2 regions of the Bacillus sp. NP247 genome follow, and region 2 is predicted to be linked to the other one. Evidence: riboswitches for the same ligand, from Rfam matches in the RefSeq annotation. Region 2 holds a riboswitch; the other holds the start of a gene.
What was found. Region 2 has a riboswitch for thiamine pyrophosphate ahead of tenA (thiaminase II). Riboswitches for the same ligand answer to the same signal wherever they lie in the genome.

Region 1 (8,443 bases), 1.9 Mb from region 2:
GCTGTATTTAATAACACGCCATCTGCTCCTAATTCCATTGCAAATGCCGCATCAGCTGGGCTACCAATACCGGCATCAACGATAACTGGTACTGTCGCTTGTTCAATAATGAAGCTTAAGTTTAATGGATTTACAATACCGAGCCCTGAACCAATTGGTGATGCTCCTGGCATAATCGCGTGTACGCCAAGTTCTTGTAATTTACGAGCTAATACAACATCATCAGATGTGTATGGAAGAACGATAAATCCTTCTTCCAGTAACATTTCAGATGCCTTTAATGTTTCCACTGGATCAGGTAGTAACGTTCTATCATCCCCAATAACTTCTACTTTTATCATGTCACAAAGCCCTGAAGCTTTTGCTAATTTCGCAATTCGAACAGCTTCTTCAGCATTTTTTGCTCCTGCTGTATTTGGTAATAACGTATATTTTTTCACATCAAGTTTCTCTAATAAATTAGGTTGCTTTGCATCAAATATATCCATACGACGTACTGCAAATGTTAAAATTTCAGCTTCTGAAACATCAATTGCCTTTTGTTGCACATCAAAATCAGAGAATTTCCCTGTTCCTAATAAAAGTCTAGAATGAAATGAAAATGGCCCAATGTTTAACATAATCAACCGCCTCCTACGAAAGTTACAATCTCAATTTGGTCTCCATCAAAAACAGATGTATCGTTATGATCATCTTTTTGTAAAATATCTTTATTACGTTCTACTACAACAATCCTGTTATCTAACTCTAAATGTGTAAGTAACCCAGCTACTGTTTTTACACTCTCTGGTACTTCAACTTGGTTACCATTAATTTTTAAATTCAAACTTCCATCCCCTTTCTAAACCGTTTTAGAAAGCAATGAATCTAGCAAGTGATTCTTCTGCTTTCCTTCTATTAAATCAGCCATATACTGACCTGAAACAGGACTTAATAAAATGCCGTTTCGATAATGGCCCGTACAAGCATATAAACCTTTTATTTCTTCATGCTCTCCTATATAAGGAGCTTCATGATTAGACTGCGGTCTTAACCCAGCCCACGTACTTTCCCACTCTGCTTCTTTTAAAGCAGGCAATATCGTATAAGCACGCTCTAATACGGAAGTAATACTTTCTGGTTGTACAGATTTATTGAACGTATGAGGCTTCATCGTTGCCCCAATCACATAACGGCCACCGCGCTTCGGCGTAATATAAAACCGCTCTTGGAAAATAGGAGCTTTCAAGAGCGGTTTCCTGCTTCTTACTGCAACAACCTCGCCCTTAACAGGATATGTACCCCAATCACTATGGAAATAATGTAGTAATTTCGTACTCCATGAGCCTCCAGCGATAACGACTTTTTCACATGTGATTACACCTTCACTCGTAACAATTCCAGCCACTTTATTGTTTTCAATTTGAATATCAAACACTTCTGTCTGTTCATATATATCGGCTCCCGAAAATGCAGCGGAATGTGCGAATGCTTTCGTAAGCTCTGGCGCAATAACATGACCATCTTTCGGATAATATACCGCTCCTATAATTGACTCGGATAGAAACGGCTCTTTTTCCCGTAAATGGTCCCCCGTTAGAAAATAGGAATCTTCACCTGTTTTCTGTTGCCAATCCATAATATGAAGAATTCTTTCCTTCTCATCTTCATTTTGGGCAATGCGATAAATACCTTTTTCCTCATACCCAATATCGATGCCTGTCTTTTCACGTAAAACTTCTGCAAGTTGTGGAAATATAGCACGGCTTTCTCTAGCAAGTTCAAACAGCGGATCATATTCATCCCACTCTGCCTGAACACCGAGTAAACCAGCAGCTGCTTTCGAAGCTTCAGATGCGATTCTTTGCTTCTCTACAATCGCTACTTTATGCCCTCTTTCTGCTAGAAAGTGTGCAACTGAACTACCAATTACACCTCCGCCAATAATCGCTACATCATACTTCTTACACATGTTTTTCCGCCCACTTTCTTATTGATTCCTTATAAGATTTCACCTTACTATACGGATTACTACTGCTTATAATCCCGGACATAACAGCAATGCCACTTACACCATTTGCAAGAACATCACCTGTATTTTCAGGAGTGATTCCACCAATTGCAGTTATTGGTATGGATAAACACCTTGCCATATGAGCAATTTCTTCTAATCCTCTTGCTGGTACATCCTTTTTACAAGCCGTTGGAAATACATGACCGTAAACGAGGGAATCCGCTCCATTTTTAAATGCCACTATCGCTTCATCTAGAGAATGTACTGAATAACCAACATGCAAATAAGAAAACTTTTCTTTTACTAACCTTACATCTGCGCTTCGATATCCTAGCTGAACACGCGGAATATTTAATAGAATAGCAATATCAATTCGATCATTTATCACTATCTTTGATGCCGGAAAGCCTTTCCCCAAAAGACTTTCCACACCTTCATATAATTCCTTCGTACTTTTCTCACGCTCACGAATATGCAAATAATCAATCTCACTCTCAATTTGCATCGCTACATTCACTAACTCTTCGAATGGCATATGGCCATTTGAGATTACATGGAGCTCATTTTTCATATTCATTCGCCTACTTTAAAATGTTTTCAAATAATTCATCGGCCGGAACGATTTCTTTCGTCATTCCTTTGTCTTTCAACCATTTGTTTTGTTTCTCCCATGACTCTTTTGAATCTGATAAGAATGGCTCATCTTTCGTTTCCATCTTCTCTAATAAAATTTTCATACTTTCTTTTTCAACTTCTGGTACAAGCGGGAAGTTTTCTTTTTCTTGATGATCTAATAAAATATTTAATGCTTCATCAGGGTTTTTCTTCATAAAGTCATACCCTTTTTGTGCCCCACGTAAAAAGGCTTGCAATGCTTCTTTATCTTTTTTCAACGTTTTATCACCCGTTACAAACACAAGCTCATGATAGTTCGGTACTCCGTAATCAGCTGGATTAAAGTATGCTGGTTCATGGCCCTCATGACGCATAACAGGTACTTCATGGTTAATGTATGCTCCTGTTACAGCATCTACTTTTTTCGTAATTAACGCTGGTACTAAATCAAATCCAACATCGACTACTTTTACTGTATCTGGATTACCACCATCTTCTTTTACCATCGTTTTTAAATATGCTTCACTTAAAGGAGTTCCAGAATATCCAACTGTTTTTCCTTCTAAGTCTTTAGGTGACTTAATACCTGCTGATTTCAGTGATACAACATGATTTAACGGCGAACGTACGACAGCTCCAATTGATTTCACTGGAATTTGTTCATTTGCTCTGGCCATAACAACATCTGGCTGATAATACAAACCAACTGTCACTTTCCCTGCTGCCGCTAGCGTTAATGGATCAGTCGGATTAGAAGGGAATTTAATATTCACCTTTACTCCTTCTTCTTTAAAATATCCTTTTTCAATTGCCGTATAAATAAAGCTATGTACCGCATTCGGGTACCAATCGAGCATGACCGTTATTTCTTTTTCTTTTTTATTCTTATCTGATGCTGAATTACTCGAACATCCTGCAATCATTGCAACTAATAATGTAAACACAAAGATGCGTTTTAATAATTTCATGAATGTTTCCTCCAACTAATAAATTTCTTTTCTAATATAGAAATAAGTATGACGAAGAAAATAGCTAATAATGATAACAATACAATGGGTGCAAATACACCAGCTCCGTCTAACTGCGTCATCATTCTTTTACTGAAATATCCAAGCCCAGCTTGTGCACCGAGCCATTCTCCAATTGCTGCCCCTATTACACTAAGCGGAACTGCAATTTTTAACGCTGAGAAAAAGTAAGGAAGAGCAGATGGCAATTTTAGCTTTAGAAAAATATCCTTTTTCGTTGCACCATACGTAACTAAGAGCTCCTCCCATTCTTTCTTCGTACTACGCAGTCCATCATACGTATTTACCGCAATTGGGAAAAACGTAATTAAAACTGTAACAACAACCTTGCTCCAAATGGTATATCCAAACCATAAAACAAATAGCGGCGCAAGTGCTGTAATCGGGATTGTTTGTGAAGCTACTAATAACGGATAAAATGCTCTCTCCATCCATGTACTCGCATTCATTAACATTGCTAGCCCTACGCCCAGTACGATAGAAATAACAACGCCTATTAAAACGACGTACAACGTTGCAGGTAAATGAACCGTAAATAATATATCCTTTAGCACCCATATCTTCATTACAATTGCAGACGGTGATGGCAAAATGTACATCTCATCTACAATTCTTGCTCCTACTTCCCACAGAGCAAGTAAAATTCCACTTAATATGAGGGCAGGTAATAGCTCCTTCAAGCGATCCATCATACGAGCACCTGCCTTTGTAACATACTAAGAAGATCTTCTTTAAGCGCTAACACTTCAGGCTTATATAAATCTTTTCTTGTTCGGTTACGATCAAGCGGCACAATTCTCTCAGTTAAAGTTGCTATCGGTTGATTTTCTACAACCAAAATTCGATTAGAAAGAAACAGTGCTTCTTCAACATCATGAGTGATAAATAAAATTGTTTTTTCCCACTCTTTCCATTGTTCAAACAACCATTCTTGCAAAGATGCCTTCGTTAAAGCGTCCAATGCACTAAAAGGTTCATCTAACAATAATATCTCCCCGCCCGTTAATAAAGTTCGGATAAAAGATACGCGTTGCCTCATACCGCCAGATAAATCTTTCGGATATTTTTTCTCGTACCCTTGTAAACCAAATTTATGTAACAGTTCTTTCGCTTTTACTTGCGCTTCTTTCTTCTGCACTCCTTGGCACTCTAGCGGTAGGGCCGCATTCTCAATAATCGTTCTCCACGGCAAGAGCATATCTTTTTGGGGCATATACCCTACAGGATGACTCTTTGTTTCTGTCAGCTCTATCTGTCCAGCACTTGCCTCTTCTAAACCTGTAATAAGGCGAAATAAAGTACTTTTCCCGCAGCCACTCGGTCCGATAATACTTACAAACTCTTTATCTTGTATAGAAGCATTTAATTCATCGATGATTGGTTTTTCATCATAATGAAAGGAAACATTATGAAACTGTAGTATGTTCTTGCTCCTCAAAACCCCACATCTCCTTACGATAAGCCATATCCCAGAATAAATATTCAAATCGGCTGGAATATAAGAAAATCTCCTCTAATCGGTCTAGCTCTTTCTCTGACTTTCCAACTGCCATTTCATTTAATAAATCTATTAACCAAATACAAAGCTTACCGTATTCTTCAGAACTATATCCTTGAATCCACTCTCCAAAGAACTCATGATCTCTTGCTCCAAGAATATCATTTAAACGCTTTCCAATCTCCCAATAGCTCCACATACATGGAAGTAAAGCTGATATTAATTCTGCAAGTGTGCCATTTTGAGATACAGACATCATGTAATTTGTATAGGCTAAATTTTTAGCAGATGGTTTCGCAGATTCCATCTTTTGTGTAGAAATGCCAAGTCTTTTTGCATATTGTTTATGAATCGTCATTTCACCATTTAAAATCCCATCAATTTGCTCTGCAAATTTTGCCATAACTTGTGGATTCGTTGCCTTTACAACCCCAATTGCATATAGCTTTGCATAATCTAACAAATATAAATAATCTTGAATAATATAGTACTGGAATTTGTCTTTTTCCAACGTACCATCCCCCATACCTACTACAAACGGATGATTATGACTTTTCTCCCAAACAGGCTGCACCGTATCAAATAATCTTTCACAAAATTTCATTAATAATTCCCCTTCCTATATATCTATTTATCTCAATAAAAAAACCACTTCTGTATATAAGAAGTGGTTACAGCAAATAAAATTATAATTTATTCGTTGTTCCACTTCCCTTCGCTAGTATTATCTAGATCAGGTGTTGTAAGGGTTAAGGATTATTCCTCTCTCAGCACGAAAAGCACCCCTAGTGGTGTTAATATGAAATTTTCAAATAAAAAAGCCCCGTTTCTATACGCAAAGAAACGGGGACTCATTGTTAATGTCCGAATTGCTTCCCTACGCTAGCATAATCTAGATCAGGTAATAAAAAGGATCAACGGCTTACGGCCCTACTCTCAGCTGGCAACACCAGCCCTCCTAGCAAACTATAAAATTATCACTGTCAGTATAACACCGCCATAAGACATCATCAACTGTTTTAATTTTCTTAATTGCGAATTAAATCTTAATGTGTTAAACAAATATAAATGCGACCCCACAAATGATATATACAATATTTATATACGAATCTCTCTTCTAACATTATTTTTATTGATTTCATATTACATTTATGTGAATACGACCAATATATTATATCTTTATACTATAATAAAATTACAACTATACAACTAGAGGAGGTCTTTATTACATGAATATGAAAGCTACAGCTTTAACAGCAACTACTATCGCAATTGCTTCTTTACTTCCTTCTATGGGAGAATCCGATATACAAACAGCGTCTGCTAAGCAACTATCTACAGTAAAAACTGGATATGTAAAAATTGACAACGTTGCACTGCATCAAAATAACCATGCAGACAGTGCAATAATTGATAACATTCGATTTAATAGCCCAGTTACTATTCTTGAGACAACTCAAGATTGGTATAAAGTATCTGTTAACAACAAAACAGGCTATATGAAAAAAGATGCAATTCTATTCAAAAAAAATGTTCAACCAAAGAATCAATATATCGTAAATGCAAACGCATTAAACGTTCGTTCTGAACCTAATACAGAGTCTTCTATTCTAGATATATTACCAAATGGTCAATTCATTACCATTCAAGGTGAACAAGGGGATTGGTACAAAATATTACATAACGGTCAAATTGGATACGTACAAAAAACATTTGTATCTAATGGATCCACACCTCTAGTAAAAGGTGTAACTGTACAAGGTTCTCCTTCCTATACTGTTGCAACACCAAAATTAAATGTACGTAGCAACGCTAGTACAAGTAGCACTCTACTTGGCTCATTACAAAATGGTACACAAGTACAAGTAGTAGAAACGGTAGGTACTTGGTATAAAATTCGTTTTGGCACAGGATACGGATATGTAGCGAAACACTATGTAGCGCAAAATCAAAATCAAGCACAAGCTAAAACAGCTCAACCTGCATCAATTCCAGCAGTTTTCAAATTCCCTACTCAAGGGAAAATCAGCTCCACTTTTGATATGCGCTGGGAGCAAATGCATTATGGTATAGATATAGCAGCACAAGGAAATGTCTCTATTCAAGCTGCTGCTGCAGGTAAAGTTGTGAAATCTTATTATTCGGCTAGCTACGGCAATGTCGTGTTCATCGCCCATCAAATAAATGGGAAATTATATACAACAGTTTATGCTCATATGAAGGATCGCACTGTACAAGCTGGTGATCAAGTACAAACTGGACAATTAGTAGGTCATATGGGAAACACAGGTCATTCATACGGGCAACATCTCCATTTTGAATTACATAATGGGGAATGGAATTTTGAAAAAACAAATGCAGTGAACCCACTGCCATATTTAGTTAGGTAAATTATATGCCACGCAATATACCTCTCTTTATTGAATACCTGGCCTTTTTAGGTTTAATCTGTTGTTTAATCATTTATAATACGAACACTGTATTTTTATCTATTATTATTGCTTTTGTTGCTTTAGAAATCATTATGGAAGCATTACAAATGCGGCTAAAACAAAAAATTGCCCATATTTATAATGCAATTTTTCTTTTGAGTGCTCTTATAACAAATATAATTAGTAATGGTTTTTATTTATCTACTGTACTTCCTGTATTCTTTATAGGTGTCTTATTATTCCTAGCTAGATACGTTAATGTCCCTAATAACCAAAAACATGAACAAGAAGCTTAGAAAGAGGAGACACTGTGTACCAATCTTTCAAAGATAATCCAATGAAATATATATTGAATTTATATAAAAAAATGAATACTTTTTTTGGTATACAAGGAAGTTATACTTCACAATTTCTCCTTTATGGAATGTTATTTCTTATCTTAGTTACTTTCTCCTTGTTTTACTAACAAAAAAGGATCTCACATAAACTTGAGATCCTTTTTAATTTATATTAATTTTTAATATGTAAAATACGGTTTATCCACAAGCATATTTTTCATAAATGAAACTAAGATTATATTTTTTCTCTAAGCTCATTCTTTGTTCATCGTCGCACCAATAGAAAAGAATATCATGAATCGTTGCATAACGCTTATTTTTAAGAAATAGTTTAAAGAATGATGGTAAACAATCATGTAATTGTATAAATATATAATTGCGTAGTATTTCTTCTTTGTATTCAATTCCCTTACAAATATACAGTAATTCTTCACAATAATATGCATGCTGTGGAACTTGGATCATTTCGAAAAATGGTACATATGATAGTAACTTTCCAATAAAATGACCATACCGATCCATTACCCCTATCGTCATAT
Region 2 (8,443 bases):
TATTTTCCATACGTAAAGGCTTTTCGCAAAAAATATGAGTAATTAAAGCTGGTACCCATTTAGAAAACGTTTTTTTATCATGTAATACTGGTAAATTACTAATTAAGTCATACTGCCATTCTAAATGTGGTGGATCTATTAATTTATTCGGTTTCCAATCATGAATAACCTCATACCAGCTTTGGAAAATATAGTCTAACTGTTCTTGTTTCATTGGTTCTTTTGCTACAATCCAGGGCGTATCTTCCCTTAATATATATGGATTATGCTGAATGAATAATATATCAGAAAACATTTCATACAATCTTTCATTTAAAAGTTTTAATTTGCTCGTTAATAAAAATGTTCTATAATGTATCTCTACAATCTCAAGCCATTCAATAGGAAAATAAATATACGATACTTTCTCATTATAGAGGGGTTCTACTATATTTTTAAATGCTAATAACCGTAATTTTTCCATATTATTAATACTTCCTCTCTTAATTTATATTGATTATGAATAATACTAGAAAAGATACTAATTTTTTAAAGCATAAACGAATCAAATTTAAACCAAGCACATTGACGGAAATAACTAGATTGAATTTGAATATTTTAATAATATATTATTAAAATCTAATTAATAAAAAGTTACTATTAACATATAATTACCTCCTTATGTTACTCTGTATATTACAAAATCATTATAATACATTATTAATTTTTTTATCTATGATTTACAAAAAAATTACAGAAACTAAATATAATAAAAGGTATCACCTCTTGATATAGCGATACCTTTTATATACTCTTATCCAATTACATTTTTTACGTCTGTATTCACTGGCCATTTTTCTAAAGTATAAGCCATTTCCCAAAATGAATATTCATATTGACTACTAATAATGAAATGCTGTTTCATACGCTTCCGATCAGACTCTGTCACTTGTTCAGCGATAGCATCTAATCGTGTAATTTGCTCTTCAACTAAAGTACGGAACCAATCAGATCCATAAGCAGAAATCCACTCTTTATAAATTGGCTCTTCTGGCTGACACTCTTTTAAACGTTCACCAATTTCATAATATAGCCAATAGCAAGGTAAAATAGCTGCAATAATATCCCCTAAATGACCTTCATACGCAGCACGATACATATGTGAAGTATACGCATATGCAGTTGGTGCAGGGATAAAATTATCTTTTTCTTCTTTCGTAATTCCTAATTTCTTTGCGAAATTCTCATGTAATGATAATTCTGCTTCATATGTATTTTGAGCATGGTGCGCCATGCGAGCTGTCGTTTCTAATTCAAGAGCCTTTGCAGCTCCTAAAGTTTGTACTCTAGCAAAATGACTTAAATAATATGAATCTTGAAGTACGTAATAACGAAAACTTGCCAAATCTAACGTACCTTCACCAAGTTTTTTTACAAAAGGATGATGAAAACTTGCTTCCCAAATAGAATCTACTTCTTTACGTAATGTTTGTGAAAAAGTCATTTAAATTCCTCCAATAATGTATAAAATATACGTATTTATCCACAGTTATTAAACCCGTAAAACAAAAAAAAACTTTCTTTACAGGCGTAAAGAAAGTGAAATAGACAATATTAATGTATTCTTTAAATATAATCGTCTTCCCACTTCCCTACGCTGGTATTAACCAGATCAGGTACTAAGAGTCTCAAAATTACATTTGATCTCAGCCTACAAAAGGCCCCCCTAGTGGATAAATATTTAGTTGTCGTATTGTAATTATCATAGCATACTTCGTGGAACTATCAAAATTTTTAATTGTACACTTATCTTAAAAACCTTCTTCTTTCCTTACTTTTAATGAAGTTTCAATTATCATATCTAATAGTTTACTATAATTAATCCCCGCAGCATCTGCACTTTTTGGCAGTAAACTTGATTGTGTCATCCCTGGTAATGTATTAACCTCCATTACATATGGAATTCCGTCCTTCACCATCATATCTACCCTTGCATAAACACTACATTTTAATGCTTTATAACAAGCTAATGACGCTTTATTTACACGTTCCTGTATTTCAGCTGGAAGTTCAATAACTTCTTCAATTGTACTAACATCATCGTATTTTGCATTGTAGTCGAAAAACTCAGCTGCATGTCGAATTGAAACGACAGGTAACTGTTTACCATCAAAAATTGAACATGTAATCTCGTCACCTTTTATATACTTTTCAATTACCACTTCAGAATCCCATTCAAATACAGTTTCCAGCATTGAGATCAATTCATTTTTATTATTGACAATCTTTACGCCAACACTCGAGCCGCCAGAGTTTGGTTTTACCACTAATGGAAATCCTAACTTATCTAAATCATCAAGTTTTAGATCCTCCATTTTTGTAAGTTCAATCCAATCTGGTGTTTCTACTCCTTCATAACGTAAAATCTTTTTCGAAATATTTTTATCCATACATATACCGCTAGATAACATATTGCTGCCGCTATATGGAATACCTAAACTCTCAAGCGTCCCTTGAACCGTACCATCTTCTCCGTATTTTCCGTGTAATGCTAGCAATGCAAAATCAATGTCTTTCGCTTTTTCAATTAAATCCATTTTTTCATTTAACGTAATTGGAACGATTTCATACTTATTTTCATCTAAATGTGCAATCATTTCATTCCCAGTCATAATTGATACTTGTTTTTCAGAGGATACTCCTCCCATAATAACGCCAATTCTCATTTTCTCAACTCCAAATTTCATTTTTTAAAGTTTCACCAATTATTTGAATCCCGCTAACTATTTCTTTTTCCTTCAAACGTGAAAATCCTAATCGGAATGTATTCGCTCCCTCTCCATCAGAATAAAAAACATCTCCAGGAGAAAACGTTACGCCTTTCTCATAACACTTTTGTAAAAGTGTGCGGGCGTGAATTTTTTCTTCCAACTCTATAAACAAATGAAGTCCACCATCTCCAGTCATCCTTTTAAACGGAATGTACTGATTGCAAGCCCCAACAGCTAACTCATATTTTTTCTTATAAACAGATCTTGCCTTTTTTAAATATTTTTCAAAATATCCTTCATGTAAATATTGAAACAGAACAGCTTGATCTAGCGTAGATGTGTGAATGGTTCTTGCTCTTTTAACACTTTCTAAATAATGAATCAGTTCTTTATCTGCAATAATCCACCCTACACGTAAACCAGGGAAAAGTACCTTCGAAAAGCTACTAATATAAATCACATTATTACCAGCCCCAGCAAAAGTTAATAACGGCGCTAAATGTGAACCTGAATAACGTAATTCTTCATTGAACCCGTCCTCTATAATAGGAACCTTATATTTCGAAAATAGCCTCATCAATTCCGTTCTTTTCTCCGAACTCGTAACAATACCAGTTGGATTATGATAAGAAGGAATTAAATACGCAAAATCAAAATCCTTTTCATGTAAACTTTTTTCTACTTCAGTCGTATCAATACCATCATCATTCATATCTATCCCATGAACTTCAAGCCCATGTAATCGAAAAAGTTTCAATGCAGCATGGTGAGTTGGATTCTCACAAATAACACGCCCTGATTTCTTCGATAAGGAAGATAGTACAATATCTAATCCTTCTGTAAATCCATTTGTAATTAAAATATCTTTGTTCGAAATATCTACACCTTTCATTTCCATGTAATGAAGTAGATAATTCATTAACGGTCGATAACCTTTTGCATATCCGTAGTTCAATACGATATCCCCTTCAATGGACATACGAGTAAGAAAAGCTCTTTTGAAATTTTCAACATCAAATAGCTTTTCGTCCGGGGCTATACTATTAAAAACAATCATTCCTTTTTCCCAGCGAACACCATGTTTCATTAAATCTAATTCATCCGCTAATGTGGTAACTGTATTAAGTTTATTTTTCCAATCTATTTCAACAGACGAGGTGTTACTTATATCCACCTTCGCAACGAAATTTCCTTTTCCTTTAACTGCATAAATGAGCCCTTCTTGTTCTAAATCCGCATAAGCAGAGAGTACTGTATTTCTGCTCACCGATAATAATTCACTCAGTTCCCTTGTTGATGGGATTTTTTGATCACCGAGCAAATGCCCTTTCATAATCATCTTTTTTAAATAATCCTTTAATTGAATATAAACGGGACGATCTTTTACAACTTTAAAATCTTTAAACAATTTCTTACCCCCTGCAATTATTTTTGCATATTTATTTCATTCTCAAAAGGTCCACTACATATGTATTTTTTAATAATAGCGGTACGGTCAGCAAACCTATAAATCCTTTCGATACAAATTGATTACATCTTTTAAAGCGGCTGCGGCTGCCCCTCTTGGATTTGAGGCCCCTCCAAGCGTTGTCACTTGCCCCATTGAATCCGTAAAGAACGTAATTCCTTTTTCGGTACCATTTATACTTGCTAATGGATGTTCTTTCTCTAAATTACAAGGTTGTACGCTAAGGTTTACTTTTCCATTATCATCTTTATTTGCTGATGCAATTAATTTAATAGTTTTATTTTGTTCCTTCGCATTTTGAATTTGGTGCGTTGTAACATGCTCTAATCCTTTTATTTGCATGTCTTTAAGTGCATAATCTGTTCCCATTAAACTATTCGTCAAAAGTAATAATTTACATGCGCTATCCATCCCGCTTATATCTAATAACGGGTTTGTCTCCGCAATTCCTTTATTTTGTGCTTCTTGCAACGCTTCTTCAAAAGTTTTATCTTCTTCATGCATTCTTGTAAGAATATAATTAGTTGTCCCGTTTAATATTCCTTCTATTTTTTCAATATTGCAGCCAGCTAAACTAAATTGTCCAATATCTAATGTCGGCAGTGCTGCGGCAGTTGCGCCACTATATCGAATTCGTACATTCGCCATTTTTGCTGCTTCCTTTATTTCTCTCCAGTTTGTAACAAGGGCACCTTTAGAAATTGCCACTATATCCATATGTTTCTCAATCGCTTGTTTTATATATTTTTTTCCCGGATTTCCATCTTTAAGATTTGTAACTGTTGATTCTACTAATACATTACCGTTTATGCTATTTGTTGCACGTTCCCCCGGATGATGTTCTATATATTTTTCAATTGCAGCAGTACCACCACCATACATCAATAAATGATGAATAGACAAACCTTCCTCATTATGTATTGCAATATTTCTACCTAATACGCCACTTACAACTAAATGAATTCCATATGTTTCATATATATATAAATATTTTTCGTTTAATAATTTTATAAACTCTCTTCCTACTGTCCCATATCCTGATAATACAACTTGAATTTTCATAATATCCCCCCATATTTTTCTACCAAATCCCTCTTTCAATATAATATAAAGCGCCCTCGAATTCCATCGAGAGCGCTTTATATTATCTATTTCGGTAACCGTGATAATTTTTCTGCAATTGTTCTATAAAACTCTTGAATATTAGAAAATCCTAACGTGTCTGAAACGCTTAGTCCTACCATATCGAGGTGGTCCCAATTTGCTTTCGTTTCGATATGATTCCATTTTCCAATCTGTAATGACTTATTATCATTTGCAGCAATATTAGACGAAGGCGCAATCATAGAATTTGTATTTACTACACCGTCATTTTGCCACCAAGAAGTATCTATTAATGGTCGATTCTCTTCATACCTTGCAAAGGAACCTAAGAAGAATGCATTACCCATTAACACTTTATTCATCGTTATATGAGGTAAATGTAAACCTGTTATAGGCGTTGCTTGTGATGCATGTCCACTATAGGATAAGTAATATACATCCGATTGCGTCTTTACCCAATAATTTAACTCTTTTGCACCATCAGTACTTAAATCCCATTGACTTATATCTTTTGTATTTTTCCAAATTGAACTATTTAGAATACGATCACTATATTGGAAAAAGGACTCTCCGGCATTCTTTTTTATACCCCATTGTTCCAATTTAAAATCATATAATGATAAATTATTGTTTCCTCCTAAACCTGCAGCTGTAATGAGTAAATCTTTAACAAACGGCAACAGAAGACTTCCGTCCGCAAGTGTTGTACCATTGTGAGGAGTTGCTAATGTTGTAACACTATGAACATACGATTTACCACCTTCAAATAGTGGTGATATCTTTGTGTTCGGATGATTTTCCACATGATTTTTTTCTTCATAACTTCCTTCTTTTAATAGCTGTACTAATGTTCTCGTCGTTTGTCCTCCCATACTATGCCCAACTAAATGAACTTTATTTATTTCACTCCAATTCGGTGCAAAACCACTATATGTTCTACCAAAACGATTATGCCCATGTTTCTCAGCATGTGCCGCACCATAATCTACTGTTCCACCGCTAATTTGCGCGTATAATTCACATGCACGGTCCCAATTACTAGAAACAGGGCCAACAGCAGCCGTATGAACTGTATAACCATTTCTTTTTAAGTCTTCCTGTATATCATGAACACCACCCCAATATTTTACCCCTAGCATTTCTTCTCTACCCCATCCAGCAAATCCATTCACTAAAATGATAGGATAATTATTTTGTTGTCTCTCTTCAGCGTAAGTTGTTTTCGCTGCGAATGAACAAACAGTCACTAATGTAAAAAAACATACTTTTAAAAATAACTTCCCCATACTTTTTCCTCCTAATTAAACGCTTTCATTTTTCTATGAAAAAGATTGACACAATCAGTTTTTAACTTAAACATAATGTAAAGTATTTTATATACGTTGTATATATAGAAAACATACACAAATGTTGATAAATATTAATTCAAGTAAATATTTACTTTTTACAATGCAACTTGTAAATCTGATTATTTGAATTTATAATTGAATGTAGTTTCCTCATGTTACATGGATTTAAAAATCATAAGAAAACTAATTTTATTGCTTGAAAAGGAGGAAAAAGCATGCAAATCGGATCAAACATTCATACATTAGCTCAACCTACTAAAATAACTCCATCTAATCTTGAACATAATACTATCTCTTCTACTAAACTTGAAGGTAAGAAAGCGAATGATCCTATCAAGTTCGATATTCGTTCATCTGAAAAAGAAATGAAACAGCCTGAGCATAAATTTAACGAATTAGATTTATGGAAGATGTTAAAGGATAAAGGTGTTCCTTTATGGATCATCCTTGAAATGCTACAAAAGTCTCGTAAAGAAAAAGAAGCTCAAAATAATTCAGTTCAAAATTCAAATACGATTGAAGAAACGAGTGAGACTCGATTAAATGAAGTAATGTAAAGCATAATATTTGATTGGTCTATAAACTAAAAAGAGTTCAAGGTTGATAAAGTTTTTATCAACCTTGAACTCTTTTTTAAGATTTTTCTCCAATCGTTACAAACTGAAAAGATACTTCTCCTTCCAAACCTTTAATTAGCCTTGTTACTTTGACATTTTCATTAACCAATGTATTATCTGTCGACATTTTAGGTTTTTCATCTCCTAAAGATTTTTTCAGATGAAGAAGGTGCATTTTCGTTTCATTTGCCTTTATTTCTTTATACACACTATTTTGTGCTACAATCACATACCATTGCGTTGGATATTTACGAGTGTTACCTATCCAAGCGTCACTATCGTATGAAACTGGAATCTCTTTTCCTTCTAATTCAATACTTTTCATATTCTTTTCGTCTTCATGTGTAAACAACAGCGAACCTTCTTTTGGGAATTTCGGTAACGTATCTATAATATAATTGGAGCCATTATCTCGTTTACGAAAAACTTTTTCTTTAATCAATGCTTGTGCTGTAGATTCATTTAAAATTAATACCTGTCCATTTCCAACTTTACCTTTTTTCACAGAAAACACTTCATTTTCTTTCGTAATTTCTTGATAACGATTAATAATTGGTGAAATTTTATTTTCATCTCCAATGATTAATAAACCGTTTGCAGGAAATGGATTTTCCTTTTTAGAGCATGCACTAAAACTTATTAAAAGTAGTATCGTTAACATAAAAATAGTTAAAGTTCTTTTCATCGCGTTTCCTTTCATCATACAGTTCATTTTTTCACATACTTTTGTGTAGTCTTACAAGCTACTATACTCTATTGCTCCATAACTTTATAAAGCTTTTGTAGGTAACGCCAACGAGTGATAAAGAAGTATAGAACTTGTATACATATAAATGAAATTAAAATAGTGATAGCGCTATTTATTATAGAAAAATTAACTAATTGTTGTAATGCCATATAAGCGACTACAGTATGAATCACTGCAATGATAATCGGTAAGAAGAACATTAATACTAACTGTCTCGTTACAACTTTTTTTAACTCTCGTTTACTTAATCCCATTTTCGAAATCATTTTATATTGTTGTTGATCACGGTCCAAGTCAGTATATAATCGGAAATAAATAAAACTAGCAGCAAATGTAAAGAAAACGATTCCGACTAAAACACTTGCCATAAGTAATAAACCATTCTTTTGCTTTGCCTCCAACAAGTT

Region 1: another riboswitch for thiamine pyrophosphate. It lies ahead of tenA (thiaminase II); the one in region 2 lies ahead of tenA (thiaminase II).

The regions. Positions count from the first base shown of each region.
Region 1 is NZ_CP076653.1:3,421,314-3,429,756, reverse strand. It holds gene thiG (thiazole synthase) at 1-620, opposite strand, end outside; gene thiS (sulfur carrier protein ThiS) at 623-826, opposite strand; gene thiO (glycine oxidase ThiO) at 842-1,951, opposite strand; gene tenI (thiazole tautomerase TenI) at 1,944-2,564, opposite strand; gene KPL75_RS17895 (ABC transporter substrate-binding protein) at 2,575-3,576, opposite strand; gene KPL75_RS17890 (ABC transporter permease) at 3,573-4,325, opposite strand; gene KPL75_RS17885 (ABC transporter ATP-binding protein) at 4,325-5,074, opposite strand; gene tenA (thiaminase II) at 5,043-5,738, opposite strand; TPP riboswitch at 5,828-5,931, opposite strand; TPP riboswitch at 5,992-6,104, opposite strand; gene KPL75_RS17875 (SH3 domain-containing protein) at 6,364-7,524, shown strand; gene KPL75_RS17870 (hypothetical protein) at 7,530-7,862, shown strand; gene KPL75_RS17865 (DUF3965 domain-containing protein) at 8,103-8,443, opposite strand, start outside.
Region 2 is NZ_CP076653.1:17,427-25,869, forward strand. It holds gene KPL75_RS00095 (pPIWI_RE module domain-containing protein) at 1-463, opposite strand, end outside; gene tenA (thiaminase II) at 794-1,483, opposite strand; TPP riboswitch at 1,612-1,717, opposite strand; gene ddlB (D-alanine--D-alanine ligase) at 1,791-2,705, opposite strand; gene KPL75_RS00110 (MocR-like pyridoxine biosynthesis transcription factor PdxR) at 2,710-4,158, opposite strand; gene KPL75_RS00115 (homoserine dehydrogenase) at 4,255-5,280, opposite strand; gene KPL75_RS00120 (esterase/lipase family protein) at 5,367-6,608, opposite strand; gene KPL75_RS00125 (DUF3914 domain-containing protein) at 6,887-7,228, shown strand; gene KPL75_RS00130 (lipoprotein BA_5634 family protein) at 7,305-7,988, opposite strand; gene KPL75_RS00135 (ABC transporter permease) at 8,042-8,443, opposite strand, start outside.